DNA from 4 places in the Streptomyces sp. R35 genome. Region 4 is predicted to be linked to each of the others. Evidence: riboswitches for the same ligand, from Rfam matches in the RefSeq annotation. Region 4 holds a riboswitch; each other region holds the start of a gene.
What was found. Region 4 has a riboswitch for cobalamin ahead of AB5J50_RS15520 (prenyltransferase/squalene oxidase repeat-containing protein). Riboswitches for the same ligand answer to the same signal wherever they lie in the genome.

Region 1 (4,497 bases), 760 kb from region 4:
CCATCTTGTGCGGCTCCTCGAAGCCCTCACCCGTCAGGAGCACGGTGTCGGAGAGGAAGCGGGCCAGCTCGGTCAGGTTCTCCGGGCCGCCCTCGACGAGATACCGCAGCGCCTCGGCCACCACACCCGCGGGAACCGACGACTCGGCCATCAACTCGGCGTCCGGGACGGCCTCTCCGCCGAGCAGCACGGTCGGGATGCCGGACGCCTTGAGGAAGGCGAGGCCGTCCTCCCAGGCACGCTTGCCGCCCAGCAGCCGTACGACGGCGATGTCCGCGCCCTCGACGAGCGCGGGCAGCTCGGCCGTGACATCCACCCGGGTCGGATTGCCGATCCGGTACGGGGCGCCGGAGGCACGGGCCGCCAGCAGATCCGTGTCGGCGGTCGACAACAACAACACTGTGCTCATGCGGGCGCTCCCGGTGGAATGAAAGGCAGTCCTGATGGCGCGCCCGACTCGATGAGCCGCCAGAGCGCGTCCGTGTCCGCGTGTTCCTCGATCAGATCGCCGAGCCGGTCCAGCTGCTCCTCGCGCAGCGCCGCGAACGACGTGTCGGCGGCCGGCACGAAACGGCGGCCCGCGGCGGCCGCCACCTCGCGCAGAAAGGCACGCCGGAACCCGTCCGACTCCAGCGAGCCGTGCCAGTGCGTGCCCCAGACGGCACCGACCCGGCACCCGTCCAGGAAGGGTTCTCCGCCGGTGACGTCGGCGACGCCGTGGTGGATCTCGTACCCCTCGACGTGCTCGCCGAGCGCCTCGCCGACCGGCCGGGTGAGGGTCTTCTCGCGCGCGAACCGCACGCGTACGGGGAGGAGTCCGAGCCCGTCGACCTGACCGGCGCGCGACTCGACCTCGTCCTCGATGTGCTCGCCGAGGACCTGGAAGCCACCGCAGATGCCCAGCACGGGCCGCCCCTCGGCGGCCCGGCGTGCGATCGCGTCCGCGAGTCCGCGCTTCCGCAGCCACTCCAGCGCCTTCACCGTCCCCCGGGTCCCCGGTACGACGACGAGGTCGGCGTCGGCCAGTTCCTCGGCCCGGTCCACGAACCGCACGACGACACCCGGCTCGGCGGCCAGCGCGTCCACGTCCGTGAAGTTGGACATGAGGGGGACGGCACAGACGGCGACGCGGAGGATGTCCGCGCCGACGGGTTCCGCCACGACGGACTCCCGCACGGCACCCCGCAGCGAGACACGCAGCCCGTCCTCCTCGTCTATGCCGAGACCGTGCTGGAAGGGGAGGACGCCGTAGGAGCGCCGCCCGGTGAGGCCGTGGAGCATGTCGAGCCCCGGCTCCAGCAGGGAGACATCCCCCCTGAACTTGTTGACGAGGAACCCGGCGACGAACTCCTGGTCCTCGCGCGACAGCAGCGCGACCGTCCCGAAGAACGAGGCGAACACGCCCCCGCGGTCGATGTCGCCGACGACGAGCACGGGCAGCCGCGCGTTGCGCGCGATCCCCATGTTCACGATGTCCGTCCGCCGCAGATTGATCTCGGCCGGACTGCCGGCCCCCTCACAGATCACCGCGTCATACGTGCCCCGCAACTCGGCGAGGCAGTCCAGCACGGTCCCCAGGAGGGCCTCCTGTCGTCCCCCGTGATAGCCGCGCGCGGTCATCTCACCCACCGGCTTGCCCATGAGGACGACCTGACTGCTGCGATCGCTCCCCGGCTTGAGCAGCACGGGATTCATCAGCGCGGTGGGCTCGACGCGCGCGGCCTGCGCCTGCATGGCCTGCGCGCGCCCGATCTCGGCGCCCTCGCGCGTCACGAACGAGTTCAGCGACATGTTCTGCGCCTTGAAGGGCGCGACCTTGACGCCCTGGCGCACCAGCCACCGGCAGATCCCGGCGGTGACGACGCTCTTGCCGGCGTCGGAGGTGGTCCCGGCAACGAGGAGTCCGCCGCCCGTTCCGCCACTCATGAGGTACGCCCCTTCGCGAGAAGTCTCTGGGAGAGCAGTCGCCCGGCGGCACTCACGCCGAGGGCGAGCCAGCTCACCCGCCGCGACAGCCGTACGGCCCGCTCTATGTCGTCGACTTGGACGGCGCGCCCGGTGCCGTTGAGCACGGGCCGGTGCTCGACCCGCCCCCCGTACGTGAGCGTCCCGCCGAGCCGCACCCCGAGCGCCCCCGCGAACGAGGCCTCCACAGGCCCGGCGTTTGGGCTCGGATGCTTACGTGCGTCGGCACGCCAGGCGCGTACGGCACCCCGCGGAGCACTTCCGGCCGCGCTCGCGAGCACGGCGGTCAGCCGTGCCCCCGGCCATCCGGCCACATCGTCGAGTCGCGCGGAAGCCCACCCGTACCGCCGGTACTTGGGGGACTTGTGCCCGACCATGGCGTCGAGCGTGTTCACGGCACGGAAGGCGACCAGCCCGGGAACGCCGCCCACGGCGCCCCACACCAGTGCCCCCACCACCGCGTCGGAGGTGTTCTCGGCGACGGACTCGACGACGGCCCGTGCGATCCCGTCGGAGTCCAGCGCCTGGGGATCCCGCCCGCACAGATGCGGCAGCCGCTCCCGGGCCACCTCGACATCACCGGCCGCGAGCGCGTCACCGATCGCGCGGGCCTCGCGCCCGAGGGAGGTTCCCCCGACGACGGCCCAAGTGGCGGCGGCGGTCAGCGCGATGGAGGCGGTACGAGAGGAACGTACGGAATGGCTCGCGAGCGCCGCGAGGCCTGCGGCACCGCCCACGCACACGGCGGTGTGCAGCGCGCCCCACCCGCGGTGGTCCCGCCACAACACCCGCTCCACGGCTCCCGCGGCCCGCCCGAACGCGGCGACCGGATGCCCCCGGCGAGGGTCGCCGAGCAGCAGGTCGCCGAGGAGGCCGGCGGTGGCGCCGTACGCGAAGACGCGATCGGCACGCATCGGTTCAGCCGACCGTGGGGTCGGGGACAACCGTCGTTCGCGTCACTCGCGTCGTTGGCAGGGCACTTGGGCAGCCGCGCATGGCGATATGTCCTCACTCAGGGTGTCCACGCCCTGGTTCGACGAGACCGGCGGTGAGAGTTCCTGGCTCCCGGGGAATTCCTTCCCCGGTGACAGTGGCGGGACCGCGCCGGACTCACACCGGCTTCCTCTCATGCCGCCGTACTTGGCTCGGGCAGTCCACCACGGGGTTGGAAGACCCGTCAACTTGCTGTTGACCTGCGACGGGAGAGTGTGCTGAGACCCACACCGCCGCCACCCCGGCCTGTCCGCCGAGACCGACTTGCGCCGAATTCCCCTGTGGGGGGCGGCAGTCCACGGATGCGCTGATGATCACGGAGCGTAGGCATCCGAAATGCCTGACGAGACGCTCTGCGCGAAGGTGCGGGACCGGTACGCCGAGCTGTCCCGCCGACGCGGAAAAAGAGCCGCCCTGCTCACCGTCACCAGGAAAGGGTGACCGATGAGCAGGGCGGCGATGATCGTGCGGTCCTCAGAAAGGCCGTGCGGTCCTCAGAAAGGATCGTGCGGTGCTCGGACCATGGTCGGCCGGTGCTTCAGGCGATGATCAAGGAGATGCCGTACGCCACCGCCGCAGCGCAGGCCGCGAAGCAGACGTACGCGCCCGTGGCCGCCGCGGCGGCCGAACCGCCCTGGGCCGACTCCTTCTTGGAGAGGCCGACGACGCCGAGGGTGAAGAGGCCGACGAGGGCCACGGTCACTCCGAGGCTCACTCCGATGACGGACCCGAGGGCTGCCCAGTCGATGTTCATGCTGTTTCTTCCTTCGGGTCTCAGGCCATGGCCGACGGAGCCGACGGGTTCGCCGCGGTCTCGGCGGGAGCCGGAATGGTGGCCGTGAGGTCATCGGTGATGCTGCCGGCCGGGGGCGGGGTCACGGCGGCGATGGCCGTGGTCACGACACCGGCGGGCTCCTCGGTCTCGTTGACGTTGGTGGCGTCGACCACCTCGCGGCGCGAGATCCGCCAGATCGCGGCGCTGGAGGCGATCAGGAAGACGGCGACGAGCGCGGTACCCCAGTCGCCGAGGCCGGTGACCCACTCGGCGCCCGCGCCGACCAGCGCGGCGGCCGGCAGCGTCAGACCCCAGGCGACGAACATCCGGGTGGCGGTGGACCAGCGGACCACGCCCCCCTTGCGGCCGAGGCCGGCGCCCATCACGGAACCGGAGACGGAGTGCGTGGTGGAGAGGGAGAAGCCGATGTGGGAGGAGGCCAGGATGACCGTGGCCGCGCTGGTCTGGGCGGCGAAGCCCTGCTGCGGCTGGAGGTCGGTCAGGCCCTTGCCCATCGTGCGGATGATGCGCCAGCCGCCCAGGTAGGTGCCGAGCGCGATGGCGAGACCGGCGGAGAGGATCACCCAGACCGGCGGATCGGCGTCGGGGGCGATGGCGCCACCGGCGATCAGGGCCAGGGTGATGATGCCCATCGTCTTCTGGGCGTCGTTGGTGCCGTGGGCCAGCGAGACCAGGCCGGCGGAGGCGATCTGGCCGGCGCGGTAGCCCTTCGCGGTGGCCTTGGCGTCGGCGTTCTTGCTGAG
Region 2 (4,497 bases), 680 kb from region 4:
TCAGGGACACGCACGACCTGACCGAACTGCGGCTTATCGATGAATGCGTTGCGAACGGTCCCTGTGTGTTTGTCGATAAGCCCAGCTCACAGCTGTGTGAGCGATAACGATTCCGAGTCGGATCGATTATCCGATGGAATGACCGGGGAACCTGGTGCGCCGCTTCCTTAGGATGCCGGGCATAGCTCACGTGGCTTCTGATTCTGCTGGCGGGACCGTCCCCCATGTCAACGGGTCCTGCGCGAAGGGGAATTCTGTGTTTTCTGCGTTCTCTGCGTTGTCCGCGCGCAGCCGAGGGGCCGCCCGCCTCGCCGCCGCGACGTTGGTGTCGGGGCTCGTCGCCGTCGGGACGATCGCCACCGCCGGTACGGCCGTCGCCGACGAGACCCCGCAGAGCCTGGGCGGTGCGACCGCCACGATAGGTGACCTCAAGACGTACGGGTCCGCGGTCATCCACGAGAACGGCGAGGACAGTTGGGTGTCCGCGGGGCTGTTCGAGATGTCCGTCGACAACGGCGGCATGCTGCAGACCTACTGCATCGACATCCACAACCCGACGCAGCGGGACGCCAAATACCAGGAGACCCCCTGGAGCGGTACGTCGCTGAACGGCAACAAGAACGCGGGCAGGATCCGCTGGATCCTGCGGAACTCCTACCCGCAGGTGAACGACTTGGCGGCGCTCGCCAAGAAGGCCGGCGTCGGCAGCCTCACCGAGAAGGACGCGGCGGCCGGCACTCAGGTGGCCATCTGGCGGTACTCGGACGGTGCCGACGTGGACGCGGTGGACCCGCAGGCGGAGAAGCTCGCGGACTATCTGCAGAAGAGCGCGCGGAGTCTGGCGGAGCCCAAGGCCTCGCTGACCCTCGACCCGGCCGCGGTCTCCGGTCACGCCGGCGAGCGGCTCGGCCCCGTCACGGTGCACACCAACGCGGACAGCGTGACGGTGACGCCGCCCGCGGACTCCGCCGCCAGCGGGGTGAAGGTCGTCGGCAAGAACGGTAAGGCGATCACCTCCGCCACCGACGGCAGCCGGCTCTACTTCGACGTGCCGAAGGACAGCGCGGACGGTTCGGCCGCGCTGACCGTGCAGGCGTCCACGACCGTGCCGGTCGGCCGCGCCTTCACCTCGGAGACCCACAGCCAGACGCAGATCCTCGCGGGGTCCAGCGAGTCGACGGTCTCCGCCACGGCGACCGCCAACTGGGCGGAGAAGGGCGCGATACCGGCCCTGTCCGCCGAGAAGAACTGCGCCAAGGGCGGCGTCGACATCACGGCGGCCAACGAGGGCGACGAGGCGTTCACCTTCGAGCTGATGGGCGTCGAGCGCACCATCGCGGCGGGCAAGTCCCAGACGGTGACCATCCCGCTGCAGGAGGACCAGGCGTACGACTTCACGATCGACGCTCCGAACGGCTTCACCGAGCGGTTCAAGGGCGTACTCGACTGCAAGACCCAGGGCAGCGCGAACGACATCACGACCCAGACGGTCAGTGAGCCGAGCCCGGCGACGGTGGGCGGCACCTCCGGCGGGGGCACCGACCTCGCCGAGACCGGTGGATCCAGCGCGACCCCGGTCATCGCGGGCGTGGCCATCGCCCTGGTCGTGATCGGCGGCGCGGCGGTGTTCTTCGTCCGCAGGAAGAACGCGCCGACGCAGGACTGAGCAGCACGGCACCTTGGCAACTCAACAGTGAGTGACCGCACCACGGTGACTCCGTGAGCCCGCGGCCCCGGCCCGCCTCCCAGGCGTTCGGGGCCGCAGCCTTATCCGGATGCCCTGCCCAGATGTCCTTTCCGGATGCCCTGCCCAGATCCCCTCTTCGATCCCGGTGCGCCCGGGAGTGGCTCAGCCGGCGTCGTACGCGCAGCGTTCGAGGAGTTCGGCGGTCGGACCGTCGGTCACCCGGTAGCGCACGACCCGCCCGTCCTTGTCACCCTCGACCACCCCGGCGGTGCGGAGCAGACGCAGCGCCTGGGACACGGCGGGGTCGTTCATGCCGGTCGCGACGGCGAGGTCGGAGACCGCGAGCGGGCCCGCCCGGTGGAGGGCCAGGAGCAGGGCGAGCCGACGCGGGTCGGCGAGGAGGGAGAAGCGGTCGGCCCAGGTGCGTACATGCCCGGGCTCACCGATGGCGGCGACGGCGTCGCAGACCCGGTGGCCGTCGATGGTCCGGCGGTCGGCCCGCTCGGCGGGGACGAGATGCATGGGGGCCATCTTCGCAGGCGGCCAGGGGACACACGCCGCCGTCTCCTTCTCCGCTGCCGTCTCCTTGTCCGCCTTCGTGCCCGCCTCCGATTCCGTCTCCGTCGCCGGAACGGCCAGGGCGAGCAGCCGTATGTGATCTTCAATACCTGCGTAGCTGTGCAGCTTTGCAGGAGACACCGGCCACGCCTACGGTTGGCGGGCCGTGGTGTTCGGGAAGACCGGTGACGGCCCCTCAGGGGGCCCAGACCGGAGCGGCCCTCGCCACTGTGATCGGGGAGTTCCCGTCCCATGCCGCCTTCGGGTGGCGCCACTGGCCGCGAGGCCGGGAAGGCAGGGCCGGGCGCGTGCACCCGTCAGCCAGGAGACCGGCCACGGCATCTCACGAAGTGATCCACGAGGTGCTGGAGCGTGACCGCATGACCCTGCCCACGCAGTCGTCCCTATCCGCCGCCGGGTTCCGCTGGCGGCGCGAGGACACCGTGCGGACCGGTGTACTCCTGGCCGTGATCGCGGCGCTGCACGTCGTCGCGTTCGGCATCCTGTTCCTGCTCGTGGCGCCGGAGCACTACGAGGTCGGCTCCAAGGCGTTCGGCATCGGTCTGGGCGTCACCGCCTACACGCTGGGCATGCGGCATGCCTTCGACGCGGACCACATCGCCGCGATCGACAACACCACGCGCAAACTGATGGCCGACGGCAAGCGGCCGGTGTCGGTGGGCTTCTGGTTCGCGCTCGGGCACTCCAGTGTGGTGGTCATCCTCGCCGCACTCATCGCCGGAGGCACCCAGCTGGCTGGGCGGATCATGAACGAGGGCTCCAGCACACACCAGGTGCTCGGCATCATGGGTACGACGATCTCCGGGTCGTTCCTCTACCTCATCGCCGCCCTCAACCTCGTCGCGCTCATCGGCATCCTGAGGGTCTTCCGCGCGATGCGGGCCGGTACGTATGACGAGGCCGAGCTCGAACAGCACCTGGATTCCCGAGGGTTCATGAACCGGATCCTCGGCCGCTTCACGAAGTCCATCACGCGGCCCGGGCAGATGTTCCCGCTGGGCTTCCTCTTCGGCCTCGGCTTCGACACCGCCACCGAGGTCACGCTGATGGTGATGGCGGGCAGCGGCGCCGCGGCCGGGCTGCCCTGGTACGCGATCCTGTGCCTGCCGCTGCTGTTCGCGGCGGGGATGAGCCTGTTCGACACGCTGGACGGCACGTTCATGAACTTCGCCTACCAGTGGGCCTTCTCCAACCCGGTGCGCAAGGTCTTCTACAACCTCACCATCACCGGCCTGTCCATCGCGGTGGCCTTCTTCATCGGCACGATCGAGCTGGTGGGCGTGCTGCACGACAAGCTCGACCTGCGCGACGGGGTCACCGGCTGGATCGCGGGGCTCGACCTGGACAACGTCGGCTACATCATCGTCGGCCTGTTCGTGGTCGTCTGGGCCGCGGCCGTGGCGTACTGGCGGCTGGCCAAGGTGGAGCAGCGGTGGGCGGTCCGCCCCGCCGACGGGAGTTGAGACCGGCGGGGCGGCAGCCGCGTACCGGCTAGGAGCGGGCGGCGCGGCCGCGAGCGATGGCGAATCCGGCCGCGGCCAGACCGAGGACGCCGACGATCAGCCCGGCGATGCCCAGGCCGCGCGCCGTCGAGTCACTGCTCGACGCCGAGCTCTTGGCCGCGGCAGCCGGAGACGAGCCCGAACGGGACGCCGTACCCGAGCCCGACGACGAGTCCGAGGTGGAACCCCCGTCGGAACCGTCCTCCTCCGCGGCCTTGGCCGTGAGCGCGAGGACGGGCGCCGGGTTCTCCGGCTCCTCGCCGCCCTTCGGCGTCACCTCGATCCAGCGGGCGACATTGCCGTCCGAGTAGGTCTGCAACGTCTTGAAGCTCAACTCGTCGGTGCTGTCAGGGAGCTGACCGAAGGCGACGTCGAAGTCCTGGTACTCGCCGTGGCGGATCCGGCCGCCGGTCCAGGTGATCTCGGAGACGGCGTCGGTGATCGTGCCGTCGTCCGTCTTCACGGGCGTCTTGAGCTTGGTGGTCGTCACCTTCGCGGTCCACCCCGCCTGGGGCGTGACCAGGACGCCCAGAACCGGATGGTCGGTGGGCAGGAAGACCTGCACCTTGGTGGTGCTGGCGGTGTCCTCCTCGTTGGGGACGCGGAAGGTCAGGACGCCGTCCGTGGCGCCTTTGGCGTAGCTCTCGGGGTGGACCGTCACATGCGCGAAGGCCGCGCCCGAGGCGGTCAGGACTCCGGCCGTGGTGAGGGCGGCAACGAGGCCGGCTC
Region 3 (4,497 bases), 2.2 Mb from region 4:
GACAGCCCGGAGCGACAGGCCATGGAGGACATCGAACGGCTCGGCCGGGAGAAGGGTCCGCTGCGGGCGTCGGCCGCGTTCGGCGCGATGACGCTTCCGCAGCCGCCGCGGATGTTCGTGTCGCCGAGGGGCCAGGCGCTGATCGCCGCGACCTCCCGCGTGATGCTGGCCACCGCCGGTGCCGCGCAGCGGGTGACCGGTCGCGAGCCGGACACCATGACCCGCATCCTGGGCAACTCCCGCATCCTCGTCGAGCGGGAACTGCCCGAGTTCTGCTTCGCGTACCAGCCCGACCTCGATGCCCTGCGGGACGTGGGCATCCCCTGGCGCCTCGCCACGGGCCGCGACAGCGAAGGGCGCCCCTACCACCGTCCCGCTCACGTCCTGAGCGAGCTGCTCGGCGTAGCATGCGAGGAGTTCCCCGGAGGCCACACGGTCTACCAGCAGCTTCCGGAGGAATTCACCCAGCGGCTGACCACGATTCTGGACCAACTCTCCTCATGAAGACCGACAAGGGCAGCGCGGCGGACACGCGGCCGTCCCCGCGCGTCAGACCGGCGCTGAACCGGACGTACATCGCCGCCGCCGCACTGGCCCTGATCGACGCCAACGGCCTCGGCAACTTCTCGATGCGCAAGCTCGGCGCGGGGCTCGGGGTCGACCCGATGGCGGTGTACCGCTACTTCCGGGACCAGGAGGAGCTGTTCGACGGCATCGCGGAGGCGCTCTTCGACGAGCTCGACGTCGACTCGCTGCCCTGGGACGACACTTGGCGGGCGGTCTCCGAGCAGTACTGCCTGCGGCTGCGCGACACGCTGCTCCGCCATCCGCAGGCGGTCTCGGTCTTCGCGACCCGTCCGGTGCGCTCGCGTGCATCGATCGACACGGGCGTACGGATCATCGAGCTGCTTCAGGCCAGGGGCTTCACCCCGACCCACGCCCTGCAGATCGCTCGCTGTCTGCGCGAGTTCACCATCGGGCACGCGCTGAGCCTGGCGGTGGTGCGGCTCGGTTCGCAGAGCCGCAGCAAGAAGCCCGCGCCCGAATCGCCCGCGTACAACGTCCTCGCCCGCGCGGCCGACGACACGGAGATCGACGAACACTTCGACATCGGCCTCACGGCGATGCTGGACGGCTTCGAGCGGCTGATCTGAACGAGAAGGGCGGCCCGGGTCGACGACCGGGACCGCCCTTTTTCAACTGCTCAGTGAGCGACGGGAGTTGCCTCCGCGGCGGGCTCCTTCTCCCGCACGGTGGCTGGTCGTGGAGCCAGCACCCGCTCCGCCAGCACCCCGAAGACCAGACCGAAGGCGGTCCACAGGGTCAGCTGGATGGCCAGGGCCGCGAGGCGGAACTGCCAGAGCAGGGTGGCGGAGAAGTCCTTCGGGACCTCGTTGACGGCCGGCAGGAACGCGTACGCGAGGCCGATGGCGAGGACGAAGAACGCGCCCGCCGCGAGCGTCGCGTTCCAGTTGCCCAGGCGCGGCGCGAGGCGCTTGCCCAGGATGACCGTGGCGACGGCGAGCAGCACGCTGAGCACCATCATCAGGAAGTACAGGGTCGTGCGCTTGCCGATGGTGTCGGGGTCGCCGACGGACGGCGGGTTGGCCGGGTACTTCAGGAACGGCACTACGTAGACGGCGAGCAGGCCCGCCGCCGACAGCAGGAGCGCGCTGGCGCGCGGCCCGAACCGGCCGATCCTGCCCAGCGCGAAGCAGTACGCGAGGGCGGCGATCCCGCCGAACGAGACCCCGTAGACGAGGACACCGGTGGCCAGGCCGCCGGTGGACTGCATCGTGCGGGAGACGATCTCCATGCCGTGCTCGTGCGAGTGCGCCTCCTCGTAGGCGATCGCCGAGTCCACGCGCGGCTCACCCAGGAAGTAGGCGACGACCAGGGCGAGCAGGCCCGCGGCGAGACCCGCGAGCATGCCACGCACCAGGAGGTTTCTGACAGTTGCGGAATTCATGAGCTCGTACGTTTCCTCTTCGCCGTCAGTGGCAGGGGAAGCCGAGCAGGTGGCGGGCGTCGTGCACCCACTCGTGCACGTTCTCGCCGGACACGAGGGAGGTGGCGCCCTGTTCGGCGCCGACGAAGTAGAGCAGGACCAGCATCAGGATGCCGAAGAAGACCGCCCAGGGGGCGATCGCGCCGATCGGCAGCTTCGCGGGAACGGCGGTGGGGGTAGCGGTCGGCTGAGCGACGGACTGCGCCATGGGGCAGAACCTCCTGGGGAACTCGCGTCCCATCTTGGTGGTGCACAGGACGACGGCCGCGGGTCTGACTTGCTCGACCTTCACCACCCCTGGCGGGAGTGGTTCTTGATGGGCTTACAGTGGCGCGACCGTGCCGGATTTCCACCGGACTTCCGCCGAACCGTCGTCAATATCGACGAGACCGTACCGCGTGGCGGGGATCCGGCCAAGGGCGCATGAGGGGCACGGCGTGCGCCCCTGACCCGGCCGCGTGGCCGGTTCCCGTACCGCACAAGGGTTTTGCACAGGAAAGTGGATGTGGATGACGAGCCGAGTGATCCTGATCTCAGCGGCGATCAGCGAGGCACTGCGCGAGGCCCGCTTCGACGACGGATGTCCGGTCGACGCCTCGGGGCTGCGGCTCGCGCGGGCGGCCGCGGACAGTGTTCCGGCCGCGGCCCGGCTGTGGGTCTCCCCCACCGTGCGGTGCCGCGAGACCGCGGGCGCGCTCGGCCTCGACACCCCTGAGGACCCACCGGAGTTGGCCGGTCTGGACGTGGGCCGCTGGCGCGGGGCGACCCTCGACGAGGTGAGCGCGAAGGAGCCGGAGGCGGTGGCACGGTGGCTTGCCGATCCCGGATCCGCGCCGCACGACGGGGAGTCGGTGCGGGCGTTCTGCGACCGGGTGGCGGGCTGGCTGGACACGGCCTCCGACGTCACCGGGCGAACCGTCGCCGTGGTGGAGCCGGAGGTCGTACGGGCTTTGGTGGTACGGGTGTTGGGAGCGCCGGAGTCGGCCTTCTGGCGCGTCGACGTGCCACCGCTGACCGCCACGGAGTTCAGCGGCCGCGCGGGTCGCTGGAACGTTCGCGCGGGACGCCCGCTCGGGGAGCCGGGCTGACCCGTCGACCATCAGAGTGCGTCGCCGCTCACGCGCCAGCCGCCTCCGCCACCTCCCGTGAGATCCGCTCGAACTGCGCCCCCATCGCCTCGGAGAGCGCCTGGGCCGCCGTCAGCGGACGGACCATGACCATGAAGTCGTCGATCCGGCCGTCCTCGTCGAAGTGCAGGAAGTCGCAGCCGGTGAGCTGCTTGTCGCCCACCTTCGCCTCGAAGACCAGCGCGTGGTCCCGGCCGTCGGCGCCGGCGATCTCGCGTACGTACCGGAAGTCGGTGAAGACACGGGAGACGCCGCGCAGGATGGCCGCGGTGATCGCCTTGCCCGGGTAGGGCTTGAAGGCGACGGGGCTGGTGAACACCACGTCCTCGGCCAGCATCTCCTCGATCGCGGCGAAATCTCCGGCCTCCACGGCCTTGCGGAAGGAATGCATCACGCCCACCTCTTCTACTCAACCAGTTGTCTAGGTGCGGATGAGATTAATCGTGCATGTTCCCGGCGTCCAGCCTCGGGGCGGGGCCGCCCGCCGTATTCCCGGCGCGGTATTGGATCCCCTATGCCTGCGAGCGGGTTTCTTATTGGTCACCTATGTCCGACACGCATACCGTCGAGGACATCGCCGCCCTGACGATCTGAGCGCAGAACGTCAGGGCGTACGGCCAAGAACGCTCCCCAGGTCCGCCAGGGCCCGCTCCCCCGGAGAACACACCATGTCGAAGATCCTTTTCGTGATGACCGGCGTCGACCACTGGACGCTCGCCGACGGCACCCGGCACCCGACCGGCTTCTGGGCCGAAGAGGCCGTCGCCCCGTACGAGGCCTTCAAGGCCGCGGGCCACGAGGTCGTCGTCGCCACGCCGGGCGGCGTCGTGCCGACCGTGGACCAGGGAAGCCTGGCGCCCGAGGTGAACGGCGGGCAGGAGGGCGCCGACCGGATCGCCGGCGCCCTCGCGTCGATCGCCGAGCTCCAGCAGCCGATCAAGCTGGAGGAAGTGGACCTGGACGACTACGCGGCCGTCTTCTACCCCGGCGGCCACGGCCCGATGGAGGACCTCGCGGTCAACGCCGACTCCGGCCGCCTCCTCACCCTCGCGCTCGACTCGGGCAAGCCGCTCGGTGTCGTATGCCACGCCCCGGCCGCGCTGCTCGCCGCCACCCGCGAGGACGGCGGCAACGCCTTCGCGGGCTACCGGGTCTCCGCCTTCACCAACGCCGAGGAGACGCAGGCGGGTCTCGCCGCCCGGGCGAAGTGGCTGCTCCAGGACCGGCTCGTCGAGGCGGGCGTCGACTTCCAGGAGGGCGAGCCGTGGGCCCCCAAGGTGGTGGTCGACCGCAATCTGGTCACCGGCCAGAACCCGTCCTCCTCCGCCCCGCTCGCGGCCGAGCTGCTGAAGAAGCTGGCCT
Region 4 (4,497 bases):
GGGTTCACCCCCGCCTCAGCCCCGGTTGCGGCGGGCCTGCCAGATTGCTGCGGCGCCCAGGAGGGCTACCGCCGCTGCACCTGCCAGCAGGCCTACTGATGGGCCGTGGTGGGCCGGTTTGGGCTGGTGGGGGTGGGCGGTGGTTTTCGTCGGCTTGGTCACCTGGTCGCCGCAGCCTGTCTGGGGGTAGCCCGCAATGGCGCACAGGAGGGCGTTGGTGTCGTAGCGGAGGGGCTTGGCAACCGAGGCCAGGGCTTCGGCCGTGGTCGCGTTCGAGGGGACGCTCGCGCAGGCTGTGCGCGGGGTGGGCGGGGTTTCGCCGGACGGTGCGTCCGCGGGCGTACCGAAGTCGATGACCAGGGCCACGCGCTTCTTGCCCTGCTGGGCGGGCGTCTTGGCACAGATCGAGGCGAAGTCCCGGTTTCCGCGCGGCTGTACGGCGTGCTGGGAGTCCTCGCTGATCGCGAAGCGGAAGCCCTGGACGTCGCCGTCGGACGGCCGCGCGGTGGACGGGCCCTGGGTGGCGTACGTCCACTTCCCGCCGGTCAGGTCCCAGAAGGACCAGTAGCGGTAGCCGACCGCCTGGGCCTGCCCCGCCCCGCCGAGTACGAGGAGCAGCAGGGCCAGGGCAAGACTCAGGGTCTGGGCACGACTCAGGGTCAGGGCACGACTCAGGGTCAGGGCACGACTCGGAGCCGGGGCCGGCGCGGGCGTCCGACGGCGGCGTATCACAGCTGCTGCTTCTTGTTGCGGCCGCTGATCAGGAAGCCGATGCCGATGCCGGCGACGAGACCGACGCCCACGATCCACCAGACGCCGAGCCCCTTGTCGTCGTCCTTCTTCTTCTCGTCCTTCTTCTCGTCGCTCGCGGCGGCCGAGTGGTCGGACGCGTCCGCCGCAGGACCGGTCGCGCCGAGCTGCTTGACGAGGTCCGCGCCGCCGAAGTCGCGCGGGTCGGTGCCGGTGGCATGGGCGGCGAAGATCAGCTGGGCGTACGCGGCCGGTCCGGCCTTCGCCGCCCAGGCGCCGTAGTTCTTCTCCAGCCAGGCGAGGGGCTTCTGGGCGTCCTCGGTCCAGCCGTCGGAGGCGAGTGCGACGACCGCGTCGGCGGTGTTGCCGTAGTCGGGCTGATCCTTGGCGCCGGGCATCGCCGACTTCAGGTACGGGGTGGCGTTGAGGGCGTTGGAGAGGTAGGAGGCGCCGTTGCGGGCAGCCTCCGCCGGAGTGAGCTTCTCCGTGGCGCCGCAGACGTAACCGGACGTCGTGGTCTTCCCCGCCGTCGTCACGAACCCCTTGCCGAGGGAGCCGAGGACCGCGGCCGCCGTGGCGTCCGCGTTCGCCGTCAGCTTGCCCTTCTTGTCGGGCTGGAACGCGAACCCGCCGCCGCTGCCCTCGCCCTCGCACGCGATGGACAGCGTCACGAGTGCGTCGTACGGCGACTTGCCGCCCTGGGAGACGTCCGCGGGCTTCTGCCCGGCCGCCGCGAGCGCGCCGATCACCACGGACGTCGAGTTGGCGTCGCTGGCCCCGCCCGCGACGTACCCCCAGCCGCCGTCCTTGTTCTGCACGGACTTCAGCCATGCCACGGCCTTGCCCGTCTCGGTGTCGTGCCCGCCGAGCGCGGCGAGGGCCTGCACGGCGGCGGCCGTGTTGTTCGTGTCGACCATCGTCTTGGCGTCGCACTTCGCGGTCGCGTCGGCGCGGTACGGCGCGAACGCCCCGCTCGCGCACTGCTGCCCGGTCAGCCAGTCGACGGCCTTCGCCGCGGGCTCGACGCCCACGGTGTCCTGGGCGAGCAGTGCGAGCGACTGCCGCCAGACGCCGTCGTAGGTGGGGTCGGTGGAGCCGTACAGGCCCGACGGGAGCGCCTGGGACGCGGAAGGGGACGGGGACGAGTCCGCCGCGAGGGCGGCCGGTGCGAAGGCCGTGCCGATCACGGCGGTGGCGGCCAGTACCGCGGCGCTGCGGCGAACAATCATGACTCTCCCCTGGGGAGCCGGGCAGCAGCGGGCGCAGACTTGGCCCGAGCGGCTCCGGCTCCGTATACCTCGACGGTGCCGGCCGTCGGCGGGCTGCCGACGGCACGAGCCGGTCACGTCCCGGGCGAGGCGATCCGGCTCACCACCTGGCGGGTGATTCACGGTTGCGGGTCAGCGCCGGATTTGCACCGGCTTCCCCCCGTACGGGTGTGATGACGACGCGCTCACTCTACCGGCCCGTAAACAAGAGTCTGAGGGCCGCCTGTGGCCCCGCCCGGATGCCCGGATAGGTTCTGGCCATGCGTACGGGGAAACTGCTCGGCTCGGGGCGTTCGGCGGACGTCTACGAGATCGACGAGGCGTGGGTCCTGCGCCGGGACCGCGAGGGGTGGGGCGACGCCACCGCCGAGGCCGCGGTCATGGAACACGTACGAGGGCACGGCTATCCGGTGCCGGGCGTGCGGGCGGCGACCCGGACCGACCTGGTGATGGAGCGGCTGTCCGGGCCGACCATGCTGGAGGCGTTCGGCGCGGGACTGCTCTCCGCCGAGGAGGCCGGCCTCACCCTCGCCCGGCTGCTGCGCAGACTGCACGCCGTGCCCGCCCGGGTCTCCGCGGACCCGGCCGTCCGCGTCCTGCACCTGGACCTGCACCCCGACAACGTGATGCTCACCCCGGACGGCCCGAAGGTCATCGACTGGGCCAACGCCGAGGAGGGCCCGCCCGGCCTGGACTGGGGCACGTCCGCCGTGATCCTCGCCCAGGTGGCCGTCGGCGACGAGCCCCACGCGGAGGTCGCCGACGAGACGCTCGCCGCGATGCTCGACGGGAACGCGGCGTACCTGACGGAGGACGGGCTCACCGAGGCGAGGGCCCGGCGCGCCGCCAATCCGACCATGAGTCTGCGGGAGGTCGAACTCCTCGGCGAGGCGGAGGAGTTGATCCGTGAGCTGATCCGCCCTCACTGAGTGGTGGTGTCGGCCGCGTGCCGCCAGAAGTCCCGCATCAGCGGGGTGGGCGTCGGGTTCTCCATGCCGACCTGGGTGAGCAGCACGGTGACCGTGCCGGTGGACGGGACGAGGTGGCCGGTCGTGCCGGTGCCGCCGGTCCAGCCGTATCGGCCGGGGACGTTCCACGGGTCGGTGGGTTCGATGTCGACCTGGGCGCCGTAGCCCCAGCCCTGGCCCTCCATGAACAGTGCGCCGATGTCGCGCTGGGCCGGGGTGAGGTGGTTGGTGGTCATCTGCCGCACCGAGGCGGGGGAGAGAAGGCGGCGCCCGCGTGCGGTGCCGTCGGCCAAGAGCATCCGCGCGAAGGCCAGCCAGTCGTCGGCGGTGGAGACGAGCCCGCCGCCTCCGGACGGGAACGGCGGAACGCTGCTCCACTGCCCGTCGGGGGCGTCGGCCAGTTCGAGACCGCCGCCGTTCCGGGCGGCGCGGTAGTAGCTGGTGAATCGGTCGCGCTTGCTCGCCGGCACTTCGAAGCCCGTGTCGGTCATGCCCAGCGGCTCGAAGATCCGCTCGGCCAGGAACTCGGGGAGCGGACGGCCGGCGACCCGGGAGATCAGTACGCCCTGGAGGTCGGAGCAGGTGCCGTACAGCCAGGCCTCGCCCGGCTGGTACAGCAGCGGAACACGTGCCAGCGCCGCCACCCACGCGTCCGGCGGCGGGAAGGCGCGCAGATCGCGGCCGTCCTTCTGGACCTCGAACAGCGCCTGGACCTGCGGCAGCGTGAAGTCGGAGGGGAAGCCCCAGCCGGCCCGGGAGGAGAGCAGATCGGCGACGGTGACCGGCCGGGCGGCCGGGACCACGTCGTCGACGGGGCTCGACGGTGTACGGACGACCACCGGCTTCGCCAGCTCCGGCAGCCACGCGTCGACCGGGTCGTCGGGCGTGATCAGGCCGTCCTCGATCAGCAGCATCACCGCCGCGGCGGTGATCGGCTTGCTGATCGAGGCGATACGGAAGATCGTGTCCCTGGCCATCGGGGCGCTGCCCTCGACGTCGACGGAGCCGACGGCCTGGACGTCGACCCGGTCGCCGCGGGCCACGAGGCCCACCGCTCCCGGCACGGTGCCGTCGTCGACGTACGCGTTCAGGAGGTCGTGCAGGGCGTGCGGGTCGTGCGGGCTGCTCATCGGTTCACCTTTCCGAAGGGGTGGCGAGCTCGCGCAGTGCGTCCTCCAGCCTGGCGGCCGTGTCCGCGTCCGTCATCCGGAGCTCGCTCAGGAGGGCCCGGGTCACCGTCGCCAGGGCGCGCCGGAGCTCGGGCCGGTCCAGGGAACGTACGAGGGTTTCAGTCAGTGGTCCGGTGACCTCCGGCGGCAGCCGGTCCGCGCCCTTGGCGTAGGCGGAGGGCAGGCCCAGGCGCAGGCAGGCCAGGGTCAGCAGGTGGTCGCGGAGGGCGCTGATCCAGTGTTCGGCCTGCCACAGCGCTCCGCGTTCGAGGGAGATGCGGGCGTGCAGGACGTGGTGCCAGGCGAGGCCGGTCAGGTGATCGGGGTCAGTGGCCGCGTCGG

Region 1: linked by a shared signal. The riboswitch ahead of AB5J50_RS12190 (cobalamin biosynthesis protein) and the one ahead of AB5J50_RS15520 (prenyltransferase/squalene oxidase repeat-containing protein) in region 4 are both predicted to bind cobalamin.
Region 2: linked by a shared signal. The riboswitch ahead of AB5J50_RS18520 (HoxN/HupN/NixA family nickel/cobalt transporter) and the one ahead of AB5J50_RS15520 (prenyltransferase/squalene oxidase repeat-containing protein) in region 4 are both predicted to bind cobalamin.
Region 3: linked by a shared signal. The riboswitch ahead of AB5J50_RS05685 (CbtB-domain containing protein) and the one ahead of AB5J50_RS15520 (prenyltransferase/squalene oxidase repeat-containing protein) in region 4 are both predicted to bind cobalamin.

What each region holds. Positions count from the first base shown of each region.
Region 1 covers NZ_CP163440.1:2,609,552-2,614,048, reverse strand. The annotation lists gene cobN (cobaltochelatase subunit CobN) at 1-409, opposite strand, end outside; gene AB5J50_RS12195 (cobyric acid synthase) at 406-1,926, opposite strand; gene AB5J50_RS12190 (cobalamin biosynthesis protein) at 1,923-2,879, opposite strand; cobalamin riboswitch at 2,998-3,139, opposite strand; gene AB5J50_RS12185 (hypothetical protein) at 3,497-3,712, opposite strand; gene AB5J50_RS12180 (anion permease) at 3,733-4,497, opposite strand, start outside.
Region 2 covers NZ_CP163440.1:4,044,981-4,049,477, forward strand. The annotation lists gene AB5J50_RS18510 (Cys-Gln thioester bond-forming surface protein) at 257-1,666, shown strand; gene AB5J50_RS18515 (winged helix-turn-helix domain-containing protein) at 1,850-2,209, opposite strand; cobalamin riboswitch at 2,396-2,598, shown strand; gene AB5J50_RS18520 (HoxN/HupN/NixA family nickel/cobalt transporter) at 2,626-3,729, shown strand; gene AB5J50_RS18525 (YcnI family protein) at 3,758-4,497, opposite strand, start outside.
Region 3 covers NZ_CP163440.1:1,163,425-1,167,921, forward strand. The annotation lists gene AB5J50_RS05670 (alpha/beta fold hydrolase) at 1-504, shown strand, start outside; gene AB5J50_RS05675 (TetR/AcrR family transcriptional regulator C-terminal domain-containing protein) at 501-1,154, shown strand; gene AB5J50_RS05680 (CbtA family protein) at 1,205-1,969, opposite strand; gene AB5J50_RS05685 (CbtB-domain containing protein) at 1,995-2,216, opposite strand; cobalamin riboswitch at 2,253-2,417, opposite strand; gene AB5J50_RS05690 (histidine phosphatase family protein) at 2,518-3,096, shown strand; gene AB5J50_RS05695 (nuclear transport factor 2 family protein) at 3,125-3,526, opposite strand; gene AB5J50_RS05700 (type 1 glutamine amidotransferase domain-containing protein) at 3,804-4,497, shown strand, end outside.
Region 4 covers NZ_CP163440.1:3,366,107-3,370,603, reverse strand. The annotation lists gene AB5J50_RS15525 (SCO2322 family protein) at 16-657, opposite strand; gene AB5J50_RS15520 (prenyltransferase/squalene oxidase repeat-containing protein) at 729-1,979, opposite strand; cobalamin riboswitch at 2,085-2,235, opposite strand; gene AB5J50_RS15515 (phosphotransferase) at 2,279-2,947, shown strand; gene AB5J50_RS15510 (serine hydrolase domain-containing protein) at 2,941-4,116, opposite strand; gene AB5J50_RS15505 (hypothetical protein) at 4,121-4,497, opposite strand, start outside.